Regions from separate parts of the Methylobacterium litchii genome, predicted to be linked through region 1. Evidence: riboswitches for the same ligand, from Rfam matches in the RefSeq annotation. Region 1 holds a riboswitch; each other region holds the start of a gene.

Region 1 (4,184 bases):
GGCGCTGGCCTATGCCGACGCGACGGTGGGCTGGCTGACCCAGCCGCAGGATTACGTCCGCGCCGTCCTGGGAGGACCCACCCCGTGAGGCTCCTGCCCCATCCCTGGCTCTCCGCCGGCCTCGCCCTCGCGTGGCTCCTCCTCAACGCCCCGGTGACGCCCGGCAGCCTGCTGCTGGCCCTGGCCGTGGGCCTGACCGTCCCGGCGGTGATGAACGCCCTCCAGGCCCGGCCCGTGCGGGTGAGGGCCCCCGGCGCCCTCCTCCGGCTGGCGGGGATCGTGCTCGTGGACATGGTCCGCTCGAACATCGACGTCGCGCGGATCATCCTCGGCCGGCAAACCGGCGCGCGGCGGACGGGGTTCGTGGCGATCCCCCTCGACCTGCGCGAGCCCTTCGCCCTGTCGCTCCTGTCGATCATCCTCACGGCGACGCCGGGCACCCTTTGGGTGCAGTACGATTCCGACACCGGACGGCTCCTGCTGCACGTCCTCGACTTCACGGACGGCGAGGCCTGGGTCCGCCGGGTGAAGGACCGCTACGAACGTCCCCTGATGGAGATCTTCGCATGAGCGCCGTCACCATCCTCGATTGGGGGCTCGGCCTCGCCCAGGCGATGCTGGTGCTGGCCATGGCCATCGCCGCGTGGCGGATGCTGCGCGGCCCCCGCGCGCAGGACCGGGTGCTCGGCCTCGACACCTTCTATCTCAACGGGATGCTGGCAATCGTGGTGCATGGGATGCGCACCGGCAGCGGCCTGTATTTCGAGGCGGCCTTCATCGTCGGGATGCTCGGCTTCACCGCCTCGGTGGCGCTGGCCAAGTTCCTGATGCAGGGCGAGGTGGTGCAGTGACCGGCGCCGGCCTGCCCGCCTGGGCCGCCCTCCTCGTCGTCGGCCTCGCCCTGACGGGCGCCGCCTTCTCGCTCACCGGCGCCATCGGCCTGATCCGGCTCAAGACCTTCTACGAGCGGGTCCACGCGCCGACGCTGGGCGCGACCCTCGGCATGGCGCTGATCCTGTGCAGCTCGATGCTGCTCCTGTCGCTGATCGAGGGGCGCCTCGTCCTGCGCGACCTGCTGATCGGCGTGTTCCTCACGGTCACGACGCCGGTGACGCTGCTGCTCCTCGCCCGCGCCGCCGCCCACCGCGACCGGCACGAGGGCCGTCCGGGCGCGCCGCCGAAATCCTGAATGCCCTCAGCACCGGTCGCAGACGCTCTCCAGCACGGTGTCGAGGCGCTTCTGCCGCTCGGTGCGCGATCCGGGATCGACCTCCGGTGCCGCCGCGCGGCCCGGCGGGACGGTCTGCCCCACGGTGGAGCGGTAGGGCGCGTTGGCGGTGGTCTCCGGCCCGCCGCCGGTCCCCGTATAGTTGGCCGCCACGGCGCCGCCCGGCAGGGCGAGGCTGCCCGCGATGACGATCCCGGCGACGAGACGGGTGAAACGCTGTCCGGTCATGAGTATGCCCCCTCCTGACGGCTAGAAACGAACACGATGAGCCTCAAACGACAGTGTTGGAGAGCTGTTCCCGGCCCGCCGTGCTCCCCCACACATGTCATCGGGACGTCGGCGTGACGCCGATACTGCGGAGGGGGCGGACCTTCACCAGTCACGGCCCCCGCTCTGCCGCGACCGGGAAAGCACAGTGCCCCGGGAAGCGGCGATGACCGCGTTGACGCCGCCGGCCACCTCTCCGTAAGCTCGGCTTTGACGGTTCCCCTCGGGGATCAAAAGGGAACGCGGTGCGGGGCGACCCGAATCCGCGGCTGCCCCCGCAACTGTGAGCGGCGAGCCCGGCACCACCACGTCACTGGATGAGTCTCATCCGGGAAGACGGTGCAGGGGCGGCGACCCGCGAGCCAGGAGACCTGCCGTCAGTCGTGGTCACACGCGAAACGCGTCGGGCGGGGTGTCCTGGCGGGTGTCGAAGCGCCGGGCTGTGGGGCCGGGCGCGGAGAGTCCTTCGCGGTGACGTGCCACTGCCGCCCCTGAGGCTCCCGTGATCCGTCCCTCGCGCCGATCGTTGCGTGCCGCCCTTGCCCTCTCCGGCCTCGCCGCCCTCCCCGCGCCGGCCACCGCGCTGGAGGCGACCCTCGACGAGATTTCCGTCACCGCCGAGCCGGCTTCCCCCTCCCCGGCCCCAACCCAGGCCACGCCCGCCGCGAGCGCCGGCTATGTCGGCGGCACCACCGGCATCGGCGGTCCGCTCCTCACCGTGGAGTCCGCCAGCGCCGGCCTCGTGTCGGGTGCGGTGATCAACAGCCGGCCGGTGACGCGCCCCGGCGAGGTGCTGGAGGCGGTGCCGGGCCTGATCGTCACGCAGCATTCCGGCGAGGGCAAAGCCAACCAGTTCTTCCTGCGCGGCTTCAACCTCGACCACGGCACCGACATCGCCCTGTTCCTCGACGGCATGCCGCTCAACATGCGCACCCATGCCCACGGCCAGGGCTACGCCGACATCAACTTCCTGATCCCCGAACTCGTCGGGGCGGTGGAATTCCACAAGGGCCCGTATTTCGTCCGCGACGGCGATTTCGCCTCCGCCGGATCGGTGCGGATCGACTATCTCGACAGCACCCCGAAGAACCTCGCGCTCACGTCGATCGGGAGCTTCGGCTACAAGCGGGCGCTGTCCATCGCCTCGGCGCCGCTGGCCGAGGGCCACCTCCTCGTGGCGGCGGACGCGCAGCTCTACGACGGGCCCTGGGTGGTGCCGGATGCGCTGCGCAAGATCAGCACGGTCGCCCGCTACAGCCAGGGCACGGCGCTCGACGGGTTCTCCGTCACCGGCATGGCCTATGCCGCCCGCTGGACCGCCACCAACCAGATCCCCGAACGCGCCGTCGTCTCCGGCCAGCTCGACCGCTACGGCACGCTCAACCCCACCGATGGCGGCAACACCTCGCGGTTCTCCCTCTCCGGCCGGTTCAGCGCGACGGACGACACGGGCGTGACGCGGGCCTCGGCCTACGTGATCCGCTCGCAGCTCAACCTGTTCAACGACTTCACGTATTTTCTCAACGACCCGGTCAACGGCGACCAGTTCCACCAGCTCGACCAGCGCATCATCGGCGGCGGCGAGGCGCTGCACATCTTCCAGGGCGACCTGTTCGGCCTGCCGATGGAGAACGAGGTCGGGGTCCAGACCCGCACGGATTCGATCCGCGTCGGCCTGTTCAACACGACGAACCGGCAGTTCCGCTCCGGCATCCTCGACGACCGGGTGCTGGAGACGAGCGGGGCATTCTACTTCGACAACCGCGTGCGCTGGACCGACTGGCTGCGCACCAGCCTCGGCTTCCGCGCGGACGGCTATTACGCCAGCGTCGTCTCGGACACGCCGGCCAATTCGGGCAAGGCGCGGGACGCCATCGTCAACCCGAAGCTCGGCCTCGTGCTCGGGCCATGGTTCGACACCGAACTCTACCTGAATTACGGCGGCGGCTTCCATTCGAACGACGTACGCGGCGTGACCGCCACGGTCGATCCGACCTCTTCACTGTTCAACACCACCCGCTCGCCCTTCCTCGTCCCCTCGACGGGCTACGAGATCGGCCTGCGCAACCGGTCCATCGCGGGCCTGGAGACGAGCCTCGCCCTGTTCCGGCTCGATTTCGCCTCCGAGAACCTGTTCCAGGGCGACACCGGCACGACGGAGCCGAGCCGCCCGACCCGCCGCTTCGGCGTGGAATGGACGAACCGCTACGCGGTGACGCCCTGGCTCTCGCTGGAGGGCGATCTGACGATCACCAACGCCCGGTTCTCGAATGTCGACCCGGTGGGCAACCGGGTGCCGGAGGCGCCGACCACCATCGCCTCGGCCGGCATCACCTTCGGCGAGCCGCTGGGCTGGTTCGGATCGCTCCGCTTCCGCTATTTCGGGCCGCGCCCGCTGATCGAGGACAATTCGATCCGCTCGCGCCCGACGGCGCTCCTCAACGGCCGGGTCGGCTACAATTTCGAGAACGGCGTCAGCGTCTCGCTCGACGTGCTGAACCTGACGAACAGCCGATCCGACCAGATCACCTACGCCTATGTCTCGCGCCTGCCCGGCGAGCCGGCCGAGGGGCTGATCGACCGGGTGTTCCACCCCGTGGAGCCGACCGCCGTGCGTTTGACCATCGCCGGGCGGTTCTGACCGGGCGCGTTAAGGCTTGGGCGCCTGGTCGGTCTGCGGCCCATCTTG
Region 2 (4,184 bases), on a different contig from region 1:
GTTGACGAGGATCGCGAGCTTGCGGCCCTTCGCATTCTCCACGACGTGGCGGACGAGGGTCGTCTTGCCGGCGCCGAGGAAGCCGGTGACGATCGTGCAGGGGATCTTCGCGACGATGGTCATTCGGCGGCCTCGGGGATGGGGGGCAGAGGGGGAAACGGCGGGATGCGGGCGATCACGCCCGAGCGGAATTCCTTCGGGCGCTCCCGCCAGGGGACGATCCCGTCCGGGGTGCCGTCATACGCTTTGAGGCCGTTGAGGATGGTGGTCGCGGCGGCCTCCGCGTCGAGGTCGCCGTAGACGTAGGTCCAGCGGTTGGGCGACGCGACGGCCACCGTGCAGGGCCGCTTGCAGACCGAGAGGCATTCCACCGGCTCGACGCGCAGGCCCTCGGCCCGACGTGCCAATTCGGCATGGAGGCGTGCCCCGGCGCGGGGGCCCTCCGGGTCGTCGCCCTCGCGCTTGCAGGTGGTGCAGACGTAGAGGATCGTGACGGGCTCAGGCATGACGGTGCCTCGCCGAGCCGACATTCTGCCACGCCCAGCCGAAGCCGAGGCCGATCATGGCCCAGAACACCGCGCCGATGGCGAGGGATCGGGCGGCGAACTGCGCCGCGAGGGCGGCCGGCACTTCCGACGCGCTGTCGGGCGGCGGCGGCGCTCCGGCGATGTGGGGTCCGGCGATCAGCACGAGCCCGCCCAGGATGGCGATGAACGAGCGGCGCACGCCGATGAGGTAGAGGCCCATCGCCGTCGCGGCGGCGGTCATCACCCACCACGCCTGACGGGCCAGCAGCGGCGCCGCCTCCTGCCCCGGCAGTTCCGGCGGCAGGCCGAGGGAGGGCGCCAGGGAGACGCTGGCGAAGCCGGCTAGCGCGAAGGCGAGTCCGGTCTGCAGCGTCGGCTCCCGGCCGCAGGCGATCAGCACCGCGCCGAGCATCAGGGCGTAGCCCACGCCGCCGACGAGGGTCGCGAGGCCGGTGAAGGCCATGCGCTGAAAGCCGGGCGCGGGCTGCCACTCCGGCGCCGCATCGGGCGCCGCGTGGTCGTGGCCCGCATGGGCGAGCACGATCGGCAGGGCCGGGGCAAGGAGGGAGGGGGGAAGGGCCTGCGCCGCGCGGCTGGGCTCCCGCTGCTCGTACTTCTCCGCCTCAAGGATGAGGGGCGAGGTCAAGGCGAGTTGCAGCCCCGTGGCGACGACAGCCGCGAGGAAGCCGGCGGCCAGCGCCGCCGACAGAAGGCGAAGGATCATTCCTGGCGCGATCGCGTCAGTGGCAGGGGAAGTTCTGGGCGTGCCGGAAATCGTGCGCCGCGTTGTGGAGCGCGATGGCCGGCGAGAAGCCCGCCATGAACACGAGGCCGAGGCCGAGGAATGCCGCAAGCGCAGCCGCCATCAGGCGCTCGTTGGCGCGGGTGGCGACGGGGGCAAAGGACGAGGACTGCGTCGTGGTCGTCATCTGGGCTCTCCAGCCGCCCCACCGGCGGCGTTGCGAAAAGTCGGGATGACGGCAGGTCTCCTGGCTCGCGGCTCGGCGCGCCCGCCGCCTTCCCGGATCGCTCCGGTGGCTGTTGGCAGGCGCTCGCCGCTTACAGTTGCGGGGGCAGCCGCGGGTTCGGGCAGGCCCTCACCGCGTTCCCTTTTCACCCCTCTCGGGGCACCGTCATCCGACCTGTGTAGACGGACTCCGTGCCCGGCACAACGGCAACCGCTCTCCATTCAATTGGGCGCAACCACGCAATGCCGGGCCGAACGCGCCGGCAGCATCAGGCGTAGCGTGCCACCGGAGACCGGCTCGGGTGCGCCCATCGCGCTCATCTCGGGATGGCGGGCATCGAAACCGTAGCTTGTGAGACGCGAGGCCGGCAGTGGTCGCTCGAGGGCGATCTCCACTATCCGCGTCTCGGCCGCGCGGTTGATCGCCACGAGGTGCAGCCTCGCCCCGTCGGTGCCGGCCCGCACGGTGAGGCCATCGGGCCGCGCGGCCTCGACGGGCAGGGCGTTGTCGGGGAAGCGGCCTTCTCGGCCGTCGTAGTTGCGATAGAGCCGGAAGGCCGTCCCCAGCCAGCCGGCGAGGGACCCCCAATGGGCTGTGAGCAGCACCTCGGGCCGGGCGAACCGCGCGAGGGCGTCGGCCAGGGCGAGGCCGGAGGCGAGTTGCCCCGCGCCGCCGTAATTGTACTCCGTCACGGCGGTGCGGGTGCCGGGGAAGTTCGCCGCCGTCAGCCGTTCGAGGCTCGGCAGCAGCGGCAGGGCGAGGCCGCCCTCGTTCGATACGGGCAGCGCCTGCGAGACCCAGCTCGCCTCGCGAAAACCCGCCTCGGTGAGGGAGCGCGGCGCGTCGAGCAGCGGCCCGGCCAGGGCCGGATCCTGCGTGCGGAACAGGGTGCCCCGCTCGCTGAACGGGTACCAATGGACGTCGAGGGCATCGAGCAGGCGCTTGCCCTCGCGCTCGGAGGCGAGGCGAAAGGCGTCGAGATACGCGGCCAGGAAGCTGCCGTGGTGGCGGTAGGCGTTCCAATCGGGGGCGTTCTGCAGGCTCACCATCCCCGTGGCGCCCCAGCTTGCCGGGCCGATCACCCATGCGTCGGGATCGATGGCCTTGATCGCCCGCGCCGCCTTGATCGACCGGGCGAGCAAATCCGCGATCCGCACGGGCGCCCGCACGATGCGCGGGTGCTGCGTCGCCCAGAGGCCGGGCTCGTTGTCGAGGATGTAGCCGCGGATGCCCGTGGCGCCGGAGGCGGGGCCGTAGCGGGCGACGAGCCGCGCCAGGAGGTGCGGGATGTCCGCGACGCGCGGGTCCACGAGCGCGGAGGCGCCGCGCCGTCCCTCCCACGAGACCGGCACGAAGCGCGGGGAGGGGGCGGCTCGGTCGGCCGGGACGGGGCCGTCCTTGTCGGCCGCGACGAAGCCCGCGAGCGGCAGGGTGACGATGCTTCGCGCGCCCATCGCCAGCGAGGCGCCGTGCATCGCCGCGATCACCGCGCCGGGCACGCCGCGCTCGGCGGGCGGCAGGCCGAGGCTCTGGCTCAGGAAATCGCCGTTCGCCTGCTGCCAATCCTTGCCGGCGTTGCAGGCATTGTTGGTCCAGTTGTAGCTCGTGGCGAAGTTGCCCCCGAAGCGGCGGAGTGTGACGCCGGCCGCCCGGTCGAGTTCCGCCGAGGGCGGGCCGCCGTCGAGGGTGCCGATCTCGCCGGAGCCGTAGATCAGCGGGCTCACCGGCACCGGCTCGGCGCCGTTGCGGACCCGCACGCTCAGCGGCTCGCCCGCGTGGGATGGGCCGGCCCAGATCGTCGCCCCGGCGCCCGCGAGCAGCGCCCGGCGGCTCGGCCTCACGAGACGAGCCCGGACCCGTAGAGCGATCCCCGGAAGCGGGTCATCCAGAACACCTTGCCGAGGCCGCCGCAGGCCGCGATCCCGTGATGGCGCGCGGCGGGCGGGTTGATCGGCTTCAGGAGCAGCGACAGCACCCCGGAGATGATGGTCTGCGCGACGCCGACCAGCATCCACCGCGCCACCTCCAGGCGGCGGCGGGGGGAGGCCATCTCATGCACGAAGGTACGGATCTGGCCGCTGAGGAAGCGGCGGCGGCGGACATAGGCCCAGTCGAGCCGGCGCGGGGGCACCCATTCCGTCACCTCGGCGGCGGCGGCCCAGCCGAAGCGCCGGCCCTCGTGGACGAGGCGCTGGAGGAACAGGCTGTCCTCGCCGCCGATGCTGTTCAGGCGCTCCTCGAACGGCCCGCCCGGGATCGCGCAGACCGAGGCCGCGAAGAGCGAGTTGTTCGTGCCGAGATAGGCGGCGCGGTGGGTGACGTCACCGCCGTCCTCGGCGGTGACGCCCCGCGCGAAATAGGCGGCGAAGGCGCCGATCTCGCGGTCGTCGTCGGCGAGCGCGCTGACGGGGCCGAACACCGCGTCGTAGCCGCCCCGGCGGGCGACCGCGAGGAGCGCCGCCAGCCAATGCGGGCCGCCGGTCTCGTCGTCGTCGATGAAGGCGATCCATTCGCCCCGCGCCGCCGCGACCCCGGCGTTGCGCGCCGTGGCGATGCCGGGCTGGGGCACCGAGACGTAGCGCACCGGCATGGGTGCGCCCTCGGCGAGGCGTTCGATGAGGGTGCGGGCATTGCCGTCGGGGGAGTTGTCCACCACGACGATCTCGGCCCCCGTCTCCGGCGGCAGGCG
Region 3 (4,184 bases), on a different contig from region 1:
GAGGGCGAGCGCGAGGCGTGACAGCATCCTTGACCTCAAAACGACGTCACGCGGACGCCGCCGTAGACGGCGAGCCCCGGGCCCTGGAAGCCGGTCGGGTTCTGGTAGCGCTGGTCGAACAGGTTATCGATCCGCCCGAACACCGTCAGGGTCTCGCTCCAGGCGTAGTTGACCGACAGGTTCACCAGGGTGAAGCCGGGGGCCTTCAGGCGCGGCACGGAGAAGTCGCGGTTGCCGTCCACGAACGACCCCAGCACGATGAGCGTGCCGGTCATGGTCAGGCCCGACATCAGGTTCCAAATCGCGGTCGCGCTGACCTTGTTGCGGGGCCGGCGCAGCAACTCCTGGTGGGCGATCTCGTACTTCGTCACCGTGGTGGTCCAGTCCAGCCGCCCGCTCCAGAACTCGTTGAACCGCAGGGCGACGAAGCTCTCGGTGCCGTAGGCGGTCGCCCGGCCGACATTCACGTTGGTCGAGAAGGTCGGGTAGTAGGCCGTCTGGATCAGGTTCTTGAAGTCTGTCTGATAGTAGGTCGCACCCACGGTCATGAACCCGTCGAACAGCGGCTGCTCGAAGCCGCCGTCGAACCCGAAGCTTTCCTCCGGCCGCAGGTTCGGGTTCCCGAAGAAGCGGAAGCCCGGGTAATCCTGATAGAGTTGGCTGAGGGTCGGGGGCTTGAAGCCGGTGCCGACGCTGCCCTTCAAGCGGGTCCCCGTGCCGGGCACGATGTAGCTCGGCGCCACCCGGTAGGTGGTGGCGCCGCCGAACTGGTCGTTCGCGTCGTGCCGGATGTTGGCCACCAGCGCGGCTCCCGCGAAGGGCGTCGTCTGAAGCTCGGCGAAGCCGGCGGTGTTGCCGTTGGACCGGTCGATGCCGGTCGTCTCGAAGCGCTCATCCTCGCGCTGGGCCCCGAACAGGACGAGGTTGCCGGGCGAGACCTGCCAGTCGCCACGGTAATCGAACCGGGTTCGTTCACCGAGGTAGGTGGTGGGCGTCGGCGGCGCGAGCGGGTCGAGCGGGCCGGCGAACAGGCAGTCGAACTTCGAGTAATTCGCGCCGAAGACGTTGTGGAAGCCCGGCACCGGCGTCCACTCGGCCTCGCCCCTCATGATCAGTTGCTGCTGGTCGTTGAGGTTCCGGTACGGCAGCGGCACGTACGAGAAGCCGCCATCGGCCTGGTCGAGATAGGCGCTGTCGGAAAAGCGCAGGACGTAATTGAGGCGGAACGCGTCGGTAAGTTGCGCCCCGAGCTTGGTCGAGACCGTCTTGATGTCGGTGAAGGCGGTCCGCAGCGGCACGCCGCGGGGTAGTAGCTCGAACGGGGTGATCTGGACGGCGGATTGCCGGATGTGGCCGACCGACACCGAGTAGTCGAAGATCCCCTCTGAGCCCGAGATGTTGCCGAACTGGTTGAACGTGCCGAACGAGCCGCCCTCGACGGTCGCCGTCGCTTGAGCCGGCCCTTCGCCACGCTTGGTCACGACGGAGATGACGCCGCCGATGGCGTCGGCCCCGTAGAGGCCGCTCTGCGGCCCGCGCAACACCTCGATCCGCGAGAGGTCGTAGGTCTGCAACTGGCTGAAGTCGAAGGCGCGGTTCGGGGTCGAGGGGTCGTTGACGTCGATGCCGTCGATCTGAACCTTCACGTGGTTCGAGTTGGTGCCGCGGATGAAGACCGAGGTCTGGCCGCCGGCGCCGCCGGTCTGCACGACGTTGAGGCCGGGCACCTGCTGCAGGGCATCCGGCACCGTCCGGCGCTGCTGCTCCTGAAGCAGGCGGTCGGTGAGCACGGTGACGCTCGATCCGGTGTTGGCAATCGGCGTCGGCACACCTGTGGCCGAGACCGAAATCTCGGACAGGGAGACCGCGGCCTGCGCGCCTCCCTGGGCATCGGCGAAGGGCGCGGCGACCTGCTGCGCGAAGGCGGGAATGGAGACGAGCAGCGCGGATGCGGCGCAGGACAGCGCCAGCGTGCGCCGGAGCGCGGAGGGGACGGAACAGGACACGGGACGGCCTCGGGGGACGGCTGTGGCACGTCACCGCGAACGAGGCCTCGGCGGTCGCGTCCTCAAGGGAACCACGGCGCCGCGACACCTCCCAGGACACCCCGCCCGGCAAGCTCCGCGTGTGACCACGGCTGACGGCAGGTCTCCTGGCTCACGGGTCGCTGTCCTCTCATCGTCTTCCCGGGCGAGGCCGCCCAGTGACGCCGTGATGAAGGACTCGCCGCTTACAGTTGCGGGGGCAGCCGCGGCATCGAGCTTGCACCCTCACCGCGTTCCCTTTTGATCCCCGAGGGGAACCGTCGCGCTTACGCTAGGCGATACGGAAACAACGCGTCAATTGCCGCAGGCATTTTCGTCTGGATTGGGCCTTTTGCGACAGCCTCACAGAACTCAGGCGGCGTCGGCCGGTGTCGCCGCGATCTTGTCGAAGCCGCCGAGGCGATAGACCAAGTAGGACAGGAGCCATGCCGCCGCGAATAGGCCGACAATGGCGAAGCCGAGAACGCCAAAATTGTCGTTGACCGCACCGATCCAAGTCCAGAAGCTTCCCTTTAGACCGAGCTTGTCGCCGATGAGGTTGAGAGCCTCCAGCGTGCCGATCACGAGGGCGACTGCGACGGAGACCAGGGTGATCGTCAGGTTGTAGAACAGCTTCCGGACCGGCTGCACGTAAGCCCAGTTGTAAGCGCCCAGCATCAGCACACCGTCAGTGGCATCCACCAGCGCCATCCCGGCGGTGAACAGCGCTGGGAAGACGAGAATCGTCCCGATGCCGGTCCCTCTGCTGGCCTCTGCCGCCGAGAGGCCGAACAGGCTCACCTCGGTCGCCGTATCGAAGCCCAGCGCGAAGAGGAAGCCCAGCGGGTACATGTGCCAGGATCGGGTCACGAGGCGAAACAGGGGGCGCAGAAGGCGCGCGAGCAAGCCCTGGTTGGCAAGCAGCAGATCGAGATCCTCCACGACGTAGCGTCCCGTGCGGCGCACCTGCCGGAAGGTACGCCAGACGCCGGTGAGTACGACGAGATTGACCACGCCGATGAGGATCAGGAACGCGGCCGAGACGCTCGTACTGATGAGGCTTCCAAGCTCCCGATAGCCTTCTGAGGCGGTCAACAGGCTCTGGGCCGCGAAGGCCACCGCGGCGGCCGCGATGACGATGATCGTGGAGTGACCGAGCGCGAACCAGAAGCCGACCGTGACCGGCCGCTGACCGTCTTGCATGAGCTTACGGGTGACGTTGTCGATGGCGGCGATGTGGTCCGGATCGACCGCATGGCGCAGACCGAAGACGTAGGCCAGCAGCGCGGTCGAGAGCAGCGCAGGCTGTCCTGCGAACAGGCTATAGGCCCAGAGCCACGCCGCGACATTGGCTGTGATCAGCACGGCGTAGAGCAGGCCGACCCTCTGCCGCAATCCACGGACGTGCTTGCTGTGGGAGGGGGCGATGATCGAGCAACGCATCAGCCGAAGTACCTAGAAGACGGCCACCCGGCAGGACCATGGCGCCGATGGTCGTGCCGGACGAGACCGGAGAAGGAACAGACCTGGGTCGAGGACCGGCCAAACCCGAGGGTGTTGAGCCCCCGGGTCCGAGAATGGTCGCTATCCCGGCCATGGCGATGGCTCGCGTACGAAAACCGGGGGTTAGCGACGCGGTCCTCGCGAGAAGCGAGGCAGAGCGTTCTCAGTGCTGATGGCCACCGCCATGGTCCATCGTCATGCCTCCGGCTTCGCCGCCGGGCGCCTTGGCGGCAATACTCTCGACGGCGAACTCCACCGGCACGGAGCCCGCCTTCTTGAAGGTCAACGTGCCCTTGACGCGTGTTCCCTTCTTGAGCTGATCCTTCAGGCCCATGAACATGAGATGGTAGCCGCCGGGGGCGAGCGTCACCGTCTCGCCGGGCTTGATCGCGAGCCCGCCCTCGACAGGGGCCATCTTCATCACGCCCCCCTCCATCGACATCGTGTGCAACTCGACGCTGCCCGATTCAGCAAAGGTGCCGCCGGTGAGCGTATCGGGCTCGGCGCCCGTGTTCGTGACGGTCAGGTAGCCACCCGCGACCTTCGCCCCGTTGGGCGTCGCCCGCGACCAGGGGTGACCGATCTTCAGGGCGCCCGCCGTGTAGTCGTGCGCGGCGGCGAGCGGGGCGACGAACAACGCACCCGCGAGGCCATAGC
Region 4 (4,184 bases), on a different contig from region 1:
CCACCCGCTCCGGCACGTCGATGGGCTGCCGGCCGGCGTAGGAGACGGCCGCGCCGTTCACGATCTGGTCGAAGCTGTCGTATTGCGCGTGCAGGAGGGCGAGGTTGCCGTCGAGCCGCCAGCCCGGCGTAAACCGCCAGCCCAGCGCCAACTCTACGCCCTGCGAGGATTGACTCCCCACCTGCACGCCGACCGCCGACGAGCCGGGCAGGCGCGAGATCAGGTTGTCCTTCACGATGCGGTAGCCGGCGAGTGTCCATTCGAGGGCGCCATCGAAGGCCAGCCCCTTGGCACCGACCTCGATCTGGTCGCCGGTCGCCAGCTTGAAGCCCGCGAGCGATTGCGACAGCGTGATGAGGCTCCCGACCGGATCGGTGGCGTAGCTATATTGCGCGTAGAGGGCGCTGTCGGGCGTCGGGTTGTAGACGAGGCCGAACCGGTAGCCGAGCGCCTGGAAGCTTCGGTCGAACTGCGCGCCGGTCTGCAGATCCTGCCGGTGCAGCGTCGGCAGGTCGAGGCGCGCACCCGTGAGGAAGGACAGCTTGTCGGTGATGACCAGCCGATCCTCGGCGAAGAACGAGGCCTGATTGGTTTGCGTGGCATAGGCCGGGATCGCCCGGCCGTTCTGCGGGAACAGGCCGGGATCGTAGCCGACGAGGGGCACGCTCGTGGTCTGGTCGAAGTAGAAGTTGTTCGTGTGCCGGAAGTCGATGTGATTGACATCGAAGCCCACCGAGACATCGTTCGGCCGCCCGAACAGCGCGCCCCGGAACGTGGCGTCCAGGCGATTCCCGATCTGCTCCTGGTTGTGGTAGATTTCCAGGTAATCGGAGCGGTCCACGAGGCCGGTGCCCCGGTTGAACGCGTATTGCTCCACGTCCAGCCAATGCCGCCGGCTCGTAAGCGTGTAGGCCGTGTTGCGGATGGTGATGTCGGCGGAGGGCGACCATTCGGTCTTGAGCGCGGTCCAGTTGTCGGCCCAGGTGATCTTCGGATCGCGGACGTTGTAGTTGTTGAACCGGATCAGGTCCGGGATCCGCCCCTCGACCAACGGGGTGCCCCAGTAGCGCATCGGCTCCTGATAGCCGAGGTCGTGCGAGAGGGTGATGGCGAGGTCGGGGCTCGGGCGGAACAGCAAGGCCGCCGACACCGCGAGGTTGCGGAAATCGCCCGCCTGATTGAGCCAGCCATCCGCCCGGTTGCCGCTGACGTTCAATCGGTAGGCGAAGGTGTCGCCGTAATCGGCCTGCGCGATGCCGCCGCCCGAATCGAGAGCCAGCCGGGCGACCCCGTCCGAGCCGACCACCGCCCGCGCGGTGTTGATGGGCACGAAGGTCGGCTTCTTCGGCACGACGTTGATGATGCCGCCGATGGCGCCGTCGCCGTAGAGCACGGAGGACGGGCCGCGCAGCACCTCAATGCGCTCGACGTTCCACGTGTCGAACGGGAACGTCACCGTGCCGGCGCCGACGTAGAAGCGCGTGCCGTCGTAGAGCTGCTGGATCGACGTCGGCCCCGCGAAGCCCCGGCTGGTGAAGGTGCCGTTTCCGTAGCCCGGCGTGGCGACGGCGGTGACGCCCGTGGCGTCCTGCGTCACGGCGTCGATGATCCTGTCCTGGCCGCGCAACCGTGCGGTTTCGCCAGAGACGATATCGACGCTGGCCGGCGTTTCGAGGGGCGTCAGGCCGAGGCGGCTCGCCGTGCGGTCCGGGGTGCGCAGGTTGAGGCCGGTGGGCGAGGCGCGGGTGAGGCTCACCCCGCCCTCCCCTTCGACGGACAATTGATCGAGGGTCACGGCCTCCTGCGCGGAGGCGGGGGACACGATGGCGAGGGGAGCGACAAGAGCCAACAGGCGGCGTCTGGAACGGGAAACGGACATCGATGGACGGACTCCGGCGCGGCGGATGCCGGCCTCACCCCACATGCAATGTAACAACATTACATGTCCAGCTTGTCGCGAAGGCTCGGGCAGAACCTCGGCGGATGGCTGGAATGCGGGCATGGCGGACGCGGGCGCGCTGCTGTGGCACGTCACCGCGAACGAGGCCTCGGCAGCGCCGCTCAGGGCGCAGCTTCGACACCCGCCAGGACACCCCGCCCGGCGCGTTTCGCGTGTGACCACGGCTGACGGCAGGTCTCCTGGCTCACGGGTCGCCGCCGTCCCACCGTCTTCCCGGGCGAACCGGCCCAGTGACGTGAATGGTGGAAAAGCTCACCGCTTACAGTTGCGGGGGCAGCCGCGGCTTCGGGTTGCCCCACACCGCGTTCCCTTTTGATCCCCGAAAGGGGAACCGTCACGGCCACGCTAGGCGACGCACTCCCCCCGCGTCAACGCTCGCAAAGCGGCTATCCCGGGGCAAGACTTTGCCGGGTGCGGCCAGCGATGCTATGCGGCGGGCATTCCAGGAAGATCATGACCACACGACCTCCCCGCCGCGGCGGCCCTTCCGGCGGCAATGGCCGCCCCGATGGACGGCCGGGCCGCAAGCCGCCGTTCGGCGCCAACCGCGCCCGCACCGGCCCGCGCACCAGCGCCCACGATGCCGCCGAGCGCGCCGCCCGCGCCCGCGGCGACGATTCAAGCGAGCGCTCGCCGTGGATTCCGGCCGCCGCGCCGGAGCCGCGCGAGCCGCGCAAGCCCAAACCAAAGCCCGAGCCCGTGGCCCCGCCCCCCGGCCCGAGCAAGCGGGAGCAGCGCGCCGAGGCCTCGGCGACCCTCGCCTCCGGCGTGCAGACGCTGATGGTGGAGGCGGACGAGGCGGGGATGCGGATCGACCGCTTCCTCACAGCGCGGTTCCCGCAGCTACCCTTCACCCGCGTGCAGAGCATCGTCCGCAAGGGCGAGCTGCGCGTCGACGGCAAGCGCGCCAAGCCGAACGACCGGCTGGAGCCGGGGATGAGCGTGCGCGTGCCGCCGCTGCGCCTCGACCAGCCGAACGACCGCCCGCGCAGCGCCGCCCGCGATTCGGACGACGCCACCTTCCTGCGGAGCCTCATCCTGTACGAGGATGCGGAGATGATGGTGCTGAACAAGCCCTTCGGCCTCGCCGTGCAGGGGGGCTCGGGCACCGTCCGACATGTCGATGGCCTCCTCGAATCGCTGATCGGGCCGGACGGGCAGAAGCCCCGCCTCGTCCACCGGCTCGACAAGGACACGGCCGGCTGCCTCATCATCGCGAAGACGCGGCTCGCCGCCTCGACGCTGGCCAAGAGCTTCCGCTCGCGCAACGCCCGCAAGATCTACTGGGCGCTTTGCGCCGGGGTGCCGCGCGTCAAGCAGGGCCGGGTCTCGACCTATCTCGCCAAAGACGAGCCGACCGATGCCGACGCGCGGATGCGCATCGCCAAGCACGGTGACGAGGGTGCCACACACGCGCTCACCTATTACGCCACGGTCGATCACGTGGCGCAGAAGCTGTCCTGGCTATCGTTCAAGCCGGTGACGGGGCGCACGCACCAGTTGCGCGCCCACGCGGCCCATATCGGCCACCCCATCGTCGGCGACCCGAAATACTTCTCGGTCGAGAACTGGGAATTGCCCGGCGGCATCCAGAACCGCCTGCACCTCCTGGCGCGGCGGATCGTGATCCCGCATCCGCGCACGGGGAAGCCCGTGGACGTGAGCGCGCCGCTGCCGCAGCACATGCAGCAGAGCTGGAACCTCCTCGGTTTCGATGCCGGGCGGTACGATCCGGTGGTGGACGCACCGGAAGATTGATCGGCCGGAGCGCTCCTGCGGGCGGCCATGCCTTGGCAACGGCGCCGCCTGCCTCATATGCTGCCTTGCTCGGCCGCGCGCCTGCCTGCCGGGATATCCGACGGTCGAGACCCTGGGACATGAAGCTCGCGACTCTGGCCTGCCTCGCCGCCCTGTGCCTGACGGCGCCCATCGCCCATGCGGCGCCGGGCGATGCCGCGCCGGCTCCGCAGAAGCCGGCGGCGTCCAAACCCGAGCCTGCGAAGGCGGAACCCGCCAAGGTCGAGGCGCCCGTTGCCCGCGCCGAGCCCCGTGCCGCCGGCGCACCCGTCGTCGGCAGTCGCGACAAGCGGCGGCGCTCCTACGCGGCTTGCAACCGGGCCTCGCACCAGCGTGGCTATCGCGGCGGCAAGCGGCGGCGGTTCCTCATCCGCTGCCGCCTCGGCTACGAGCGCACCCGCCACCAGCAACAGCAGCAGCAGGCGCC

The links. A riboswitch is a leader RNA that binds a small molecule or an ion and turns the genes downstream of it on or off. The one in region 1 is predicted to bind cobalamin.
Region 2: it holds a riboswitch for cobalamin, as region 1 does, so the genes downstream of both, AAHF99_RS10455 (CbtB domain-containing protein) here and AAHF99_RS25320 (TonB-dependent receptor) in region 1, are expected to answer to the same signal.
Region 3: it holds a riboswitch for cobalamin, as region 1 does, so the genes downstream of both, AAHF99_RS16725 (TonB-dependent receptor plug domain-containing protein) here and AAHF99_RS25320 (TonB-dependent receptor) in region 1, are expected to answer to the same signal.
Region 4: it holds a riboswitch for cobalamin, as region 1 does, so the genes downstream of both, AAHF99_RS06835 (TonB-dependent receptor) here and AAHF99_RS25320 (TonB-dependent receptor) in region 1, are expected to answer to the same signal.

The regions. Positions count from the first base shown of each region.
Region 1 is NZ_JBBXMY010000025.1:27,345-31,528, reverse strand. Features, by position in the region: gene AAHF99_RS25345 (monovalent cation/H+ antiporter subunit D) at 1-88, shown strand, start outside; gene AAHF99_RS25340 (Na+/H+ antiporter subunit E) at 85-570, shown strand; gene AAHF99_RS25335 (K+/H+ antiporter subunit F) at 567-851, shown strand; gene mnhG (monovalent cation/H(+) antiporter subunit G) at 848-1,189, shown strand; gene AAHF99_RS25325 (hypothetical protein) at 1,196-1,456, opposite strand; cobalamin riboswitch at 1,693-1,888, shown strand; gene AAHF99_RS25320 (TonB-dependent receptor) at 2,022-4,136, shown strand.
Region 2 is NZ_JBBXMY010000004.1:224,832-229,015, reverse strand. Features, by position in the region: gene cobW (cobalamin biosynthesis protein CobW) at 1-123, opposite strand, end outside; gene AAHF99_RS10465 (DUF1636 domain-containing protein) at 120-506, opposite strand; gene AAHF99_RS10460 (CbtA family protein) at 499-1,251, opposite strand; gene AAHF99_RS10455 (CbtB domain-containing protein) at 1,268-1,456, opposite strand; cobalamin riboswitch at 1,490-1,677, opposite strand; gene AAHF99_RS10450 (glycoside hydrolase family 44 protein) at 1,717-3,336, opposite strand; gene AAHF99_RS10445 (glycosyltransferase family 2 protein) at 3,333-4,184, opposite strand, start outside.
Region 3 is NZ_JBBXMY010000009.1:45,563-49,746, reverse strand. Features, by position in the region: gene AAHF99_RS16730 (ABC transporter substrate-binding protein) at 1-27, opposite strand, end outside; gene AAHF99_RS16725 (TonB-dependent receptor plug domain-containing protein) at 36-2,006, opposite strand; cobalamin riboswitch at 2,126-2,322, opposite strand; gene AAHF99_RS16720 (HoxN/HupN/NixA family nickel/cobalt transporter) at 2,397-3,467, opposite strand; gene AAHF99_RS16715 (copper chaperone PCu(A)C) at 3,691-4,184, opposite strand, start outside.
Region 4 is NZ_JBBXMY010000002.1:354,006-358,189, forward strand. Features, by position in the region: gene AAHF99_RS06835 (TonB-dependent receptor) at 1-1,879, opposite strand, end outside; cobalamin riboswitch at 2,113-2,311, opposite strand; gene AAHF99_RS06840 (RluA family pseudouridine synthase) at 2,414-3,718, shown strand; gene AAHF99_RS06845 (hypothetical protein) at 3,838-4,184, shown strand, end outside.